Regions from separate parts of the Labedella gwakjiensis genome, predicted to be linked through region 1. Evidence: predicted binding sites of a transcription regulator. Region 1 holds the regulator's gene; the other holds the start of a gene.
The links. Region 1 encodes LexA, which represses DNA repair genes until DNA is damaged. Its sites were predicted from a motif close to TCGAACANNTGTTCGA; they were not measured.

Region 1 (7,224 bases):
CTCCCGCCAGTCGCTTGTCGACGACCTCGCCGCCACGGGCAGACGTGAGCGACTCCATGACCGCGGCGAACGCCCCCACGCCGGGCACGAGAAGACCGTCGGCCTCGAGCGCCGCCTTGCGATCCGCCGTCAGCTCGACGTCGGCGCCCGCGCGCTCGAGCGCCTTCACGGCCGAGTGGACGTTGCCCGATCCGTAGTCGAGGACGACGACCCGCGGTCGACTGCCGCTCACAGCGCGCCCTTCGTGGACGGAATGCCGAGCACGAGCGGATCGAGGGCCTTGGCCTGGCGGAACGCGCGAGCGAACGCCTTGAACTCCGCCTCGGCGATGTGGTGGGGGTCGCGGCCCGCGAGGACCGAAACGTGTACCGTCAGTCCGGCGTTGAAGGCGATGGCCTCGAAGACGTGGCGGATCATCGATCCCGTGAAGTGTCCGCCGATGAGGTGGAACTCGAACCCGGCCGGCTCCCCGTCGTGCACGAGATAGGGGCGACCAGAGATGTCCACCACAGCGCGCGCAAGCGCATCGTCGAGTGGAACGTGGGCGTCCCCGTATCGGGAGATGCCCTCCTTCGTGCCGAGCGCCTCGCGGATGGCCTGACCGAGCACGATGCCGGTGTCCTCGACGGTGTGGTGGACGTCGATGTCGGTGTCGCCCGACGCCGTGACGGTGAGATCGGTCAGGGAGTGCTTGGCGAACGCCGTGAGCATGTGGTCGAAGAACGGAACACTCGTGTGGATCTCGCTCGCACCCGTGCCGTCGAGGTCGAGGCGCAGGTCGATGGAGGATTCCGAGGTCGCACGCTGGATGTGGGCGACGCGGTTGCCGGTGCTCATGCCGTCGAGTCTACGTCGGCGAGGGCGTCCAGGAACGCGGTGGTCTCCGCCTCGGTGCCCGCCGAGACGCGGAGACAGCCGTCGATGGCGAGGTCCCTCACGAGGATCCCCCGCTCGAGCAGAGCCTCGAACACGGCGTGCGGATCACGGACACCTCCGAAGAGAACGAAGTTGCTCTCGCTGCGGTAGGGGCGGTATCCGAGCTCGCCGAGCCGGCTGACGATTCGGTCACGCTGTTGACGGATGTCATCGACCATGGCGAGCATCTCATCGCTGTGCCGGAGAGCCGCGACGGCCGCCGCCTGGGTCAGGGCCGACAGGTGGTACGGCAGACGGACGAGGCGGAGTGCATCGGTGACGGCGGGCGCCGCGGCGAGGTACCCGAGGCGCACCCCCGCGAACGCGAACGCCTTGCTCATGGTGCGCGACACCATGAGTCGATCGCGGCCAGGCAACAGCGTCAGAGCGCTCGGTGTGCCGTCCGGCGCGAACTCCGCGTAGGCCTCGTCGACGACGACCATGCCTCGCGCCGCGTCGTACACCGCCTCGATCGTGTCGATGGAGAGCGGGGTGCCGGTGGGGTTGTTCGGCGAGCACAGGAACACGATGTCCGGGTCGTGCTCACGGATGGCGGCGACGGCCGTCTCCGGCGACAACTCGAAGTCGGCGTCGCGCGGTGCGCCGATCCACCGGGTGCCGGTGCCGTCTGCGAGCAACGGGTACATCGAATAGGTGGGGTCGAATCCGAGGAGGGATCGACCGGGACCACCGAACGCCTGCAGGACCTGCTGCAGCACCTCGTTGGAACCGTTGGCCGCCCACAGGTTATCCCCCGTGAGACCGTGACCGAGGTAGGAGGCGAGGGATGCGCGAAGCTGCCCGAACTCGCGATCGGGATACCTGTTCACGCCCAGAACGGCAACGGCCAAGGACTGCACGATGTCTCGCGCCACATTCTCCGGGATCTGATGCGTGTTCTCGTTCACGTTCAGCGCGACGGGCACGGCCTTCTGAGGAGCACCGTAGGGCGACTTGCCGCGCAGATCGGCGCGGACAGGAAGATCATCGAGAGAAGTCACCCGACGAGCCTACCGATCGCCCCGACCCGTGTGACAGTCGAACCGCCGCGACCATCCCCGCCCATCAATGACCGGAACGTGCCAGACAGGAGGCGTCAGCCGGCGGAGTAGGCCGTGGGAATCGCGATGCGCTGTCCGGGCTCGACCGACGACGTGGACATCTGGTTGAGCGAGACGATATCGGCGATCACGTCACGAGGGTCGGACGCGGGAGCGATGCGCTCCGCGACCTGCCACAGCGACTCCCCCGAGTTGATCGTGAGGTAGTCGAATTCGACGACGGCCGAGCTCGATGAGGTGGCGATGGCCGACGTGGCGCTCACACCGGCGATGACACCGACGGCGACCAGCGGGCCCACGACGAGCGAGGTGAGAACGAGACGCCCGCGACGAGTGATGCGGAGGCGGGCCTTTGTGGAAGCCGGAGCCGCGCTCGACGATCCCATGGTGCGGGCGGCGGTGCTGCTCACGGCGTTCATGGTGATTGCGGTCATGGTGCTCTCCTTGTTCTGGAAAGGAAGCGAGTTCGCTTCGGGGCCTCGGCCGGGAGGCCTCGAAGCGAATCTCTGTTCCGAATATATCTTCGAATGTTCGAACACGCAAGCGCGATGTTCGGACGAATATCGAGATCGATCCACGACACACTCGAACGAATGTTTGGTTCACTCGGCGAGCACGGATACAGTTTCGATTGTCGAGAGACAGCAGATCATGAGCCACCGACATTCGGTCGTCGGGGCGGAACGGCGGGCACCATGGGCAAGGCCACCAACGGCACGCGAGGCGCAGATGCGTCGGCCGCGGAGAGCTCAGGCGAGCGCCAGGGAACACGTCGGAGGAAGAGCCTGAGCGACAAGCAGCGCTCGATCCTCGACGTGATCCAGCGGTCCGTCAGCCAGCGCGGCTACCCGCCGAGCATGCGGGAGATCGGCGACGCCGTCAGCCTCGCGTCCCTCTCGAGCGTCACGCACCAGCTCAATCAGCTCGAGCTGTCGGGCTACATCCGACGCGACCCGAACCGGCCGCGAGCCCTCGAGGTCCTCATCGAGCTCCCGTCGGCCACGTCCGACTCCCTCGACTACGAGAACAGCACGCCCGTCGGCGACGCAGCGATGGTGCCCCTCGTCGGCCGGATCGCCGCCGGAGTGCCCATCACGGCGGAGCAGCACGTGGAAGAGGTCTTCCCCCTCCCCCGCCAGCTCGTCGGCAAGGGTGATCTCTTCATGCTCAAGGTGTCGGGCGACTCGATGATCGACGCCGCCATCTGCGACGGCGACTGGGTCGTGGTGCGCTCGCAGCGCACCGCCGAGAACGGTGACATCGTCGCCGCGATGCTCGACGAGGAGGCGACCGTCAAGGTCTTCCGGCAGCGCGACGGACACACCTGGCTCCTGCCGCGCAACTCCAACTTCGAGCCCATCCTGGGCGATCAGGCCGAGGTCCTCGGCAAGATCGTCGCCGTCCTCCGCTCGGTCTGAGCGGTCGTCCGCCTCAGTCGTCGTCCGGGCGCGCGTTCGCGCGTCGGGCGACGACGAAGTCGCCGAGCTGCGCGGCGATCTCCTCGCCGACGAGCGCTTCGACGCGCGTACCCTCCTCGGTGTAGTCGAGAGAGGTCACCTGCGCTCGGCGGTGGAGCATAGAGATGAGCTCGCCCCTGTCGTACGGCACCAGGGCCTCGATGACGACACTCGGCCGCGGCAGGCTGTCCGCGATCCGATCGAGGATCTCCTGGACGCCCTCACCCGTGCGAGCGGACGCGAAGATCGCATCGGGGGCGAGGCCGCGGAGGACGAGCCGGTCGTCCTCCGACACCAGATCGCTCTTGTTGAAGACGACGATCTCCGCGATGTCCCGACCGCCGACGTCGCCGATCACATCGCGCACCGTCGCGATCTGCGAGGCCGGGTCCGGGTGCGAAGCGTCGACCACGTGCACGATCACATCGGAGTCGGCCACCTCCTCGAGGGTCGAGCGGAACGCCTCCACGAGCTGGTGAGGGAGATTGCGCACGAAACCGACGGTGTCGGCGAGCGTGTAGGTGCGCCCGTCCTCCGTCCGTGTGCGTCGCACCGTGGCGTCGAGGGTGGCGAACAGGGCGTTCTCCACGAGGACGCCCGCGCGGGTGATGCGGTTCAGCAGACTCGACTTGCCGGCGTTCGTGTAGCCGGCGATCGCCACGCTCGGTACCTCGTTGCGCTTGCGGTTCGCTCGCTTGGCCTCGCGAGCCGGGGCGAATCCCTTGAGCTGGGCGCGCAGCTTCGCCATGCGCGTGTTGATCCGGCGACGGTCGAGCTCGATCTTCGTCTCACCGGGACCTCGGGAACCCATTCCCGCGCCACCGGCGGCCTGGCCACCGGCCTGTCGCGACATCGACTCACCCCACCCACGCAGTCGCGGAAGGAGGTACTCGAGCTGGGCCAGTTCGACCTGCGCCTTGCCCTCGCGGCTCTTCGCGTGCTGGCTGAAGATGTCGAGGATGACGGCCGTACGGTCGATGACCTTGACCTTCACGACGTCCTCGAGCGCACGACGCTGGCTGGGGGCGAGTTCCGTGTCGGCGACCACCGTGTCAGCCCCGAGCGACGCGACGACGGCTCGCAGCTCCTCGGCCTTGCCCCGACCGAAGTACGTGCTGGGGTCGGGGTGGGGTCGCCGCTGGAGCAGGCCGTCGAGGACGACAGCGCCGGCGGTCTCAGCGAGAGCCGCGAGTTCGCGGAGGGAGTTCTCGGCGTCCTGGAGCGATCCCTGCGAATAGACCCCGATGAGCACGACGTTCTCGAGCCGCAGCTGGCGGTACTCGACCTCGGTGACGTCTTCCAGCTCGGTCGAGAGTCCACCGACGCGGCGGAGCGCCTGTCGGTCCTCGCGGTCGAACTGCTCGCCGTCGGAACCATCGCCATTCACGGTGGCGGTGTCCTGCAACGCCTGCGCCCGACCGGCACCGAACATCGAGTACCCGGCCGACGGGCGCCCCGCGGCCGCGAGCACACGTTTGACGGCGTCGTCTTCTGGTGTGTTCGGAGGGGTCTCATTCATCCGGTTAACGATACTCTCTGGCGGTCCTGTACCGTACGGACTATGGCAGGCGACCACTATTTCAGCTCATCGCCCGACAGCGAGATGGGCCTGCGGTCGCTCTCCGTCACTCTCGCAGGCGCCCCGCGTCGGCTGCAGACGGGCAACGGGATCTTCAGTCCCGACCGCGTCGACGTGGGGACCGCCGTGCTCCTCTCGGCCGTCCCCTCTCCCCCGCCGGGAGGCGACTTCCTGGATATCGGATGCGGCTGGGGGCCCATCGCCCTCACGTTGGCGCTGGAGTCACCCCATGCCACGGTCTGGGCCGTCGACGTGAACGAGCGGGCACTCGATCTCGTCCGTCGCAACGCGGCCACGCTCGGACTCGAGAACGTTCGAGCGGTTCTCCCCGACGAGGTGCCCGAGGACATCATGTTCCGCACGATCTGGTCGAATCCGCCGATCCGGGTGGGCAAGGACGAACTGCACGGCCTCCTCGAGCGCTGGATCCCACGCCTTCAGCCCGCCTCTGACGGGTACCTGGTTGTCCAGCGCAACCTCGGCTCGGACAGCCTGCACCGGTGGCTCGACGCGACGCTTCCCGACGACTTCAGCGTCATTCGCGCGTCGACGGGCAAGGGGTACCGCGTCTTGCGCGTGCGGCGTCGTCCCGAGGCCGCCCCAGCCGACTGACGACTCGCGGCGGGCCCGATCAGCGGGCGAGCCGGATCAACGGTCAGGCGAGGTCGAGTGTGCCGGTGTAAACGAGTTCCGCCGGTCCGGAGAGCGAGACGTGTTCGCCGTCCTCCGCCGCGAACATCCTGACGCCCAGACGTCCACCCGGGACATCGACGCGCCAATGGTCCGGGGCGCCTCGACCTGCCCAGTGGCGGATCGCGAGCGCCGCGGCCGCGACCCCGGTGCCGCAGGAGAGGGTCTCCCCCGAGCCGCGCTCGTGCACGCGCATCCGGATTCGACCGACGCCCTCGCTCACGAGCGGCTCGTGCAGCACGACGAGCTCGACGTTGGCCCCGGCCGACGGCACGGGATCGATCTGCGGCGCGTACGCGAGATCGGCGTCGGTGAGCTCTTCCTCATTGGCCAGCGCCACGACGACGTGCGGGTTGCCCACGTCGATACCGAGGCCGGGACGGGGAACGGGAACGTCCTTCACCCGCACGAGCGGCTCGCCGCCCTCCAGAGCCCAGCGTCCGAGATCGACCTGGAAGCCGTCCACACCGCGTTGCACGTCTTTGACGCCTGCTCGTGTGGCGATGGCGAGCGTGTCACCGCTCTCGAGCACCGCGAGCCCCGTCTCGAGGAGGAACCGCGTGAAGACACGGATGCCGTTGCCGCACATCTCGGCGACGGAGCCGTCGGCGTTACTGTAGTCCATGAACCACTCCGCCTCGGGGGTCTCCGCGAGGATCGTGGCACCCCCCGGCATGTGAGCCGTCCGTATCGCGCGGATCACCCCGTCGGCGCCCACGCCGAAGTGACGATCGCAGATCGCGGCGATCTGGGCGGGCGTGAGCGTCGAATCGCCGTCCGGATCGGCGTAGAGCACGAAGTCGTTGCCGGTTCCGTGGCCCTTGGTGAAGTCGATCGTGATCGGCATGCCTCGATTCTAGGCGGGGGCGTCGGCCTCGAGGAGCGGGCGGACGGCCTCGACGGCATCGTCGACCAGACCGTCCGCACCGGCATGGAGCACGGTGGCACCCGCGTACCGGCGGAACCACGAGACCTGTCGCCGCGCGTAGCGCCGCGTGAGCCGCTGCGTATCGGCGATCGCCTCGTCCTCGCCCATGGTCCCGTCGAGCTGGGCGAGGGCCTGGGCGTAGCCGATGGCTCGCGACGCCGTCACACCGTCGCGCAGACCCCGGCCGGCGAGGCCCTCGACCTCGGTGACGAGCCCGTCGCGCCACATCCGCTCGACGCGGGCATCGAGGCGTACCACGAGTTCCTCTCGCGGAGCGGACAGGATCACCACGCTCGACGCCGGCGTCGTGGTCTGTTCCGGTAGGAGGCCGGACGACGGCGCTCCCGTGATCGCCGCGACCTCGAGCGCGCGAACGAGTCTGCGGCCATTGCTCGAACCGATGCGCCGTGCCGCCTCCGGGTCGATGGCGACGAGACGACGGTGGAGAGCACCCGGCCCGGACTGGTCCAGGTCCTCCTCCAGTCGAGCTCGGATCTCCGGGTCGGTTCCTGGAAAGGAGAAGTCGAACAGCACGCTCGAGAGGTAGAGACCCGATCCGCCCACGAGGATCGGCATCACCCCTCGGCTGTTCAG
Region 2 (7,224 bases), 490 kb from region 1:
GACGCCGGTGACGGCCGTGAAGACACCGAGGGGGAAGTCCACCGTGACGTTGCGCAGGTTGTTGGCCGAAGCGCCGACGACGGAGATCATCCGCTCGGGGTCGACGTCCCGACGGCGCGACGGCGTCTCGATCGACTTGCGTCCCGACAGGTAGTCGCCCGTGAGGGAGTTGCGCTCGGCGACGAGGGACTCGTAGTCACCCGAGTGCACGACCGTGCCGCCGTTCACTCCAGCGCCAGGTCCGATGTCGACGATCCAGTCGGCCGTCCGGATGGTGTCTTCGTCGTGTTCGACGACGATCAGGGTGTTGCCGAGATCGCGAAGCTTCACGAGCGTCTCGATGAGTCGCCGATTGTCGCGCTGGTGCAGACCGATGCTCGGTTCGTCGAGCACATAGAGCACGCCCGTGAGCCCGGAACCGATCTGGGTGGCCAGGCGGATGCGCTGAGCCTCCCCGCCCGAGAGGGACCCGGCGGATCGTGCCAGGTCGAGGTAGCCCAGTCCCACCTCGTTGAGGAAGTCCAGTCGCAGCTTGATCTCGCGGAGCACCTGAGCGGCGATCTTCGCCTCCCGCTCGGTGAGCTCGAGACGGTCCATGAACGAGCGGGCGTCCTCGAGGCTCAGGAGCGAGACGTCGGCGATGTTCTCGCCGTGGATGAGGACGGAGAGCACCTCCGGCTTGAGGCGCTTCCCCTGGCAGACGGGGCACGGGACCTCGCGGAGGTACTCGGACCAGCGCGACCGCTGCACGTCGGTCTCGGCCTGCAGGTACTGACGCTCGATGTAGGGCATGACCCCCTCGAAGCCCGAGGAGTAGCTCATCTCGCGCCCGTATCGATTGCGCCACTTGACCTTGACCTTGAAGTTCTCACCGCGGAGAACCGCCTCGCGTACACGCTCGGGAAGGTCTTTCCACGGGGTGTCGAGGGAGAAGTCGAGGTCGCGAGACAATCCGTCGAGGAGCTTCTCGTAGTACTGGTAGAGACCCTTGCCCTGCGTGGTCCACGGGACGATGACGCCCTCGTTGAGGCTGAGCGTCTCGTCTCCCAGGAGGAGCTCGTCGTCGACAGCCATGCGCGTGCCCAGACCGGAGCACTCGGGGCATGCGCCGAACGGCGCATTGAAGGAGAACGTGCGGGGCTCGATCTCCGTGAGCTGGATGGAGTGGTTGTTCGGGCAGGAGAGTTTCTCCGAATACGTGACCGTTCCGTCCGGTCCGTCCTCGTCCACGAAGTTGATCTGCACCACGCCGTCGGTGAGGGAGAGAGCGGTCTCGAGCGAGTCCGTGAGCCGCGACAGCGCATCGGGGCCGGCTACGAGGCGGTCGACCACGACGGAGATGTCGTGCTTGTACGACTTCTTGAGGGTGGGCGGCTCGCTGAGCTGGATCGTCTCGCCGTCGACGACGGCTCTCGCATATCCTTTGGCCGACAACTCCTGGAAGAGGTCGACGAACTCGCCCTTCTTCTGGGAGACGACGGGGCTCATGACCATGTATCGCGTGCCGGCCTCGAGCTCCATGAGCTGGTCGGCGATCTGCTGGACCGTCTGGCGCTGGATCTTCTCACCGCACACCGGGCAATGCGGGATGCCGACGCGCGCCCACAGGAGGCGCATGTAGTCGTAGACCTCGGTGATCGTGCCGACGGTGGACCGCGGGTTACGGTTCGTCGACTTCTGATCGATCGAGACGGCGGGACTCAGACCCTCGATGAAATCGACGTCCGGCCGGTCCACCTGCCCGAGGAACTGCCGGGCGTAGGCGGACAGCGATTCGACGTATCGACGCTGACCTTCGGCGAAGATCGTGTCGAACGCGAGGGACGACTTTCCGGACCCTGACAGGCCCGTGAAGACCACGAGCGCATCACGAGGGATGTCGAGATCGACGTTCTGGAGATTGTGCACTCGGGCACCACGGACGCTGAGCTGAGCGCTCTGTTCTACGGGGGAAATCGACACCTCGAAAGTCTACGGGGACCCACTGACACTGGGTCCCGCCGAGCACTCGCCCTCCGCGAACAGGCGTGCGGCGGTAGACTCCGCGCCCCGCGAGCCGCTGGTTTATCCGCTGCCCGCCGACCGGTCAGATATGACCAGCCTTCTCCATCTGGCGCAGTTCCCGCTTGAGCTCGGCGACCTCGTCACGGAGGCGACCGGCGAGCTCGAATTTGAGCTCGGCCGCCGCTGACAGCATCTGAGCGTTCAGGTCGGCGATGATCGACTCGAGATCGTTCGCGCCCTCGGCTGCGAGCCCCTCCCGGCGGAGGTTGGGGGTTGGGCTCTTCTTCTTGCCGTCCCGCCCGGCCAGAAGCCGTTCGGTGTCCTCCCCCTCGCGAGCCAGCATGCCGGTGATGTCGGCGATCTTCTTGCGCAGAGGAGTGGGGTCGATACCGTGTTCGGCGTTGTATGCGAGCTGACGGTCGCGACGCCTGTCCGTCTCCTCGATCGCGCGCTTCATCGAGTCGGTCATGACGTCGGCGTACATGTGCACCTCGCCCGAGACGTTTCGCGCCGCACGCCCGATCGTCTGGATGAGCGAGGTCGACGAGCGCAGGAAGCCCTCCTTGTCCGCGTCGAGGATGGCGACGAGCGAGACCTCCGGCAGGTCGAGTCCTTCACGCAGGAGGTTGATGCCGACGAGCACGTCGTATACACCGGCTCGGAGTTCGGAGAGCAGTTCCACACGACGAAGTGTGTCGACGTCCGAGTGCAGGTAACGCACGCGTACGCCAGCCTCCGTGAGGAAGTCGGTGAGTTCCTCGGCCATCTTCTTCGTGAGAGTGGTCACGAGGACGCGCTCGTCCTTCTCGGCGCGCTCCACGATCGATTCCAGCAGATCGTCGATCTGGCCCTTCGACGGCTTGACCACGATCTGAGGATCGACGAGGCCCGTCGGTCGGATGATCTGCTCCACCACGCCGTCGGCGATCCCCATCTCGTACCGCCCTGGGGTCGCCGAGAGGTAGACCGTCTGACCCACACGGCTCTTGAACTCGTCCCATTTCAACGGTCTGTTGTCCATGGCACTCGGAAGCCGGAAACCGTGCTCGACGAGAGTGCGTTTGCGGGAGGCGTCTCCCTCGAACATGGCCCCGATCTGCGGCACCGTGACGTGAGACTCGTCGATCACGACGAGGAAATCGTCGGGGAAGTAGTCGAGGAGGCAGTTCGGTGCTTCGCCGGGCGCGCGTCCGTCGATGTGCCGCGAATAGTTCTCGATGCCCGAGCAGAACCCGATCTGCTGCATCATCTCGAGGTCGAAGGTCGTGCGCATACGCAGCCGCTGTGCCTCGAGGAGCTTGTTCTGCTTCTCGAGCTCCGCCAGCCGCTCCTCGAGCTCCACCTGGATGGTTGCGATCGCCCGCTGCATCGTCTCCGGGCTGGCTGCGTAGTGCGTGGCCGGAAAGATGGAGACGGCGTCGAGCTTCTTCACCACATCTCCCGTGAGCGGATGAAGGGCGTACAGCGCCTCGATCTCATCGCCGAACATCTCGATGCGGATCGCGAGCTCCTCGTAGACGGGGATGATCTCGATCGTGTCGCCACGGACGCGGAAGTTGCCACGGGAGAAGTCCACGTCATTGCGGTTGTACTGCATCCCGACGAACGAGCGGATGAGGCGGTCGCGTCCCACCGAGTCACCGACGTGCAGGGCCACCATGGCATCCAAGTACTCTTCGGCCGCGCCGAGTCCGTAGATGCACGAGACCGTCGACACGACGACGACGTCGCGGCGGGAGAGCAGCGAGTTGGTGGTGGAGTGGCGGAGACGCTCGACCTCCGAGTTGATCGACGAGTCCTTCTCGATGAAGGTGTCCGTCTGCGGGACGTAGGCCTCCGGCTGGTAGTAGTCGTAGTACGAGACGAAGTATTCGACGGAGTTGTTGGGCATGAGCTCGCGGAACTCGTTCGCGAGCTGCGCAGCGAGGGTCTTGTTGTGGGCGAGCACCAGCGTGGGCCGCTGCGTGGCCTCGATGAGCCACGCCGTTGTGGCCGACTTTCCCGTACCCGTGGCACCGAGCAGGACGACGTCGGTCTCGCCCGCGTTGATGCGACCCGCGAGCTCGGCGATCGCCGCGGGCTGGTCGCCGCTCGGCTTGTACTCGCTGACGACCTCGAACGGGTTCACGGAGCGTGTCGGTTGCATGCTTTCATTCTAAATCCCGCCACCGACACCGGGTCCGGGTCGCGCGATCAGAACTCCGCGCCGCGGCTCACGCGGATGTCCTCCGTCGTTCGAGCCGCAGAGCGGATCACCGCCGCGAGAGCGGTGGCCGACGCCGCGGCCGACAGACGGTCGAGGGTGGGAACGTGGACGAAGCCGCCTCGACGTTCCGGCTGACCCTCGAGCATGTGCATGAGGGCGAAGAAGACGTGGTTGCACACGAACGTGCCGGCCGTGTTGGACACCCCCGACGCGACACCCACCTCGTCGATGGCCGCCGCGCACGCTTTGACCGGGAGCCCGGACAGGTACGCGACGGGAGCGTCGTCGATGATCACGCGATCGATCGGCTGTCTCCCGGCGTTGTCGGGGATTCGCGCGTCGTCGAGGTTGACGGCCACGCGCTCGACGTCCACGCTCGTCCGGCCACCGGCCTCCCCCACCGCCACGACGAGATCCGGCGAGACCTCGTGGATCAGGAGGGCGAGACGACGAGGCGCCTCATCGAAGAGGCACGGAAGCGTCGCACGCACGATGTCGACGTCGCCGATCCTGTCGGGAAGCAGGGCGACTGCCTCTGCCGATGCGTTCACCGTCGACCCGCCGAACGGCTCGAAGCCGGTGACCAGGACGCGAGTCACCGACGGCCCGCCACGAGATCGGCCCACAGGGAATCCACCTGCGCCTCTGTCTCCTCGAGCGAGCCGGTCGTGTCGATGAGGACGTCGGCGATCCGACGTCGCTCCTCGTCGCTGGCCTGGGCGACGACACGGCGTCGCGCCTCCACCGGATCGAGGTTCCGGAGCGAGATCAGTCGCTGAGTCCTGATCTCCGCGTCGGCGTCCGCCACGACGACGAGATCGAAGTCGTGGTCGACGCCGGTCTCGACGAGGAGCGGGACGTCGTAGACAGCGATGGCGTCCGGGTCGTTTCGCGCGATCGTCGCGAGCCGTTCCGCCGCGAGACGCCGAACCTCCGGGTGGACGATCGCGTTCAGATCGTTGCGCGCGGCCTCGTCGGCGAACACGATGGATCCGAGAGCCGCCCGATCGAGCGAGCCGTCAGCGGCGATGACGTCGGAGCCGAAGCGTTCGGCGATCGCCGCGAGACCGGGGCTCCCCGCGTCGACGGCCTCACGAGAGAGCAGGTCGGCGTCGACGACCGACGCGCCCAGCTGGGACAGACGCGACGATATCGTCGACTTTCCCGACGCGATGCCGCCGGTGAGCGCGATGACGCGCATGACTCAGCGGGCCGCGAGCTGGGTCTCGAGGTAGGTGATCGCGACGGTGCGCGCCTCGTCGAGCAACCACTCGTCGCCATCGGCCTCCGCGTCGAACGCGAGACGCTGAAGGGAACGCGAGAGCTCGATCGCGACGGCGACGCGAGCCGTCCACGCCTCGTCGGTCGGAAGGTCGAACGCGGCGAGCTGACCCACGACGGCGTCGATGTAGGAGGTCGTGCGCAGGTTGTACTTCTCTTGGCTCTCCTCGTCCGCGAGGACGCGGTACTGCGTCGCCCGGTAGCCCGGTACGGTGCGTCGCGCGACGACGTTGGTGTCCGTGAGGATGTCGAAGGCCTGCTGCCACGTGGCGGGCTCCGCCGCCGAGAGCGCCTCGATGCACATCTCGACGTAGCGCTTCGTCATGTAGTCGTACACGCCGAGCATGAGCGCGACACGATCGGGGAAGAAGCGGTAGACGGTGCCGATGGCCATCTCTGCACGCTTCGCGACTTCAGCGGTGGTGACTCCCGCGTGGCCGGTCTCGTCGATGATCTCGCCGCATACGCGGAGGATGGTCTCGAGGCTCAGCCTGCTGCGTTCCTGCTGCGGGCTGTTGCGGAGGTCGGCTGACTCCGCGTAGTCGAGGGCGAGGAACCGTCGCAATGGGTCAACATTCACTACGTTCAGGTCCTTCTCGTTGGTTCGAGTGGTGAGCACGGAAACCTCGGGGTATGGGCAGCAGTACACGCTTACCCTAGCATCAGCGGACCCCTCGACCCGTCGGCGCGACACGCCGCCGACGAGGTCAGGACTGCGCTCGCCGGACGGCGAGAGGCCCGCGCAGCCCGGATGAGACCGGGCCGCGCGGGCCTCTCGTGCCACCCGGCCGGACGGATCCGACCGGGTGGTGATACTCAGGAGTTGCTGGAGAGCTTCTCGCGAAGAGCGGCGAGCGACTCGTCGTCGGCGAGGGTACCCGCGCCGGCCGACTCGCTCGAGAACGTCGAGCCGGCGGAGCTGTCGATGGACGACTCCTCGGCGGCCGCCTGAGCGACCTGACGCTTGTGGGCTTCCCAGCGGCCCTGTGCGGCAGCGTAGTCCTGCTCCCACTTCTCGCGCTGGGTCTCGAAGCCTTCCTTCCACTCGTTGGTCTCCGAGTCGAAGCCCTCGGGGTACTTGTAGTTCCCCTGCTCGTCGTACTCGGTGAGCATGCCGTAGAGGGCCGGGTCGAACTCGGTGCCCTCGGGGTCGACGCCCTCGTTCGCCTGCTTCAGCGAGAGGGAGATGCGACGACGCTCGAGGTCGATGTCGATGACCTTGACGAAGACCTCCTCGCCGACCGACACGACCTGCTCCGCGAGCTCGACGTGCTTGCCGGAGAGCTCGGAGATGTGGACGAGACCCTCGATGCCATCCGCGACGCGGACGAACGCACCGAACGGGACGAGCTTCGTGACCTTGCCCGGGGCGACCTGGCCGATCGCGTGGGTACGGGCGAAGACCTGCCACGGGTCCTCCTGGGTGGCCTTGAGCGAGAGCGACACGCGCTCGCGATCGAGGTCCACCTCGAGGATCTCGACGGTGACCTCCTGGCCGACCTCGACGACCTCCGACGCGTGCTCGATGTGCTTCCAGCTGAGCTCGGAGACGTGGACGAGACCGTCGACGCCGCCGAGGTCCACGAAGGCACCGAAGTTGACGATCGAGGAGACGACGCCCTTACGGACCTGTCCCTTCTGGAGGTTGTTGAGGAAGGTCGTGCGGCTCTCGGACTGCGTCTGCTCGAGCAGCGCACGGCGCGACAGCACCACGTTGTTGCGGTTCTTGTCGA

Region 2: uvrA (excinuclease ABC subunit UvrA) is a predicted target of LexA. The motif match lies at 2,018-2,033, and genes of this name have one in related genera.

What each region holds. Positions count from the first base shown of each region.
Region 1 covers NZ_PYAU01000001.1:2,839,058-2,846,281, reverse strand. The annotation lists gene hisH (imidazole glycerol phosphate synthase subunit HisH) at 1-232, opposite strand, end outside; gene hisB (imidazoleglycerol-phosphate dehydratase HisB) at 229-837, opposite strand; gene CLV49_RS13370 (histidinol-phosphate transaminase) at 834-1,916, opposite strand; gene CLV49_RS13365 (LysM peptidoglycan-binding domain-containing protein) at 2,012-2,410, opposite strand; gene lexA (transcriptional repressor LexA) at 2,672-3,394, shown strand; gene hflX (GTPase HflX) at 3,408-4,952, opposite strand; gene CLV49_RS13350 (class I SAM-dependent methyltransferase) at 4,995-5,624, shown strand; gene dapF (diaminopimelate epimerase) at 5,668-6,549, opposite strand; gene miaA (tRNA (adenosine(37)-N6)-dimethylallyltransferase MiaA) at 6,559-7,224, opposite strand, start outside.
Region 2 covers NZ_PYAU01000001.1:3,331,734-3,338,957, reverse strand. The annotation lists gene uvrA (excinuclease ABC subunit UvrA) at 1-1,962, opposite strand, end outside; gene uvrB (excinuclease ABC subunit UvrB) at 2,087-4,150, opposite strand; gene CLV49_RS15660 (pyroglutamyl-peptidase I) at 4,198-4,809, opposite strand; gene coaE (dephospho-CoA kinase) at 4,806-5,411, opposite strand; gene CLV49_RS18385 (TetR/AcrR family transcriptional regulator) at 5,415-6,071, opposite strand; gene rpsA (30S ribosomal protein S1) at 6,308-7,224, opposite strand, start outside.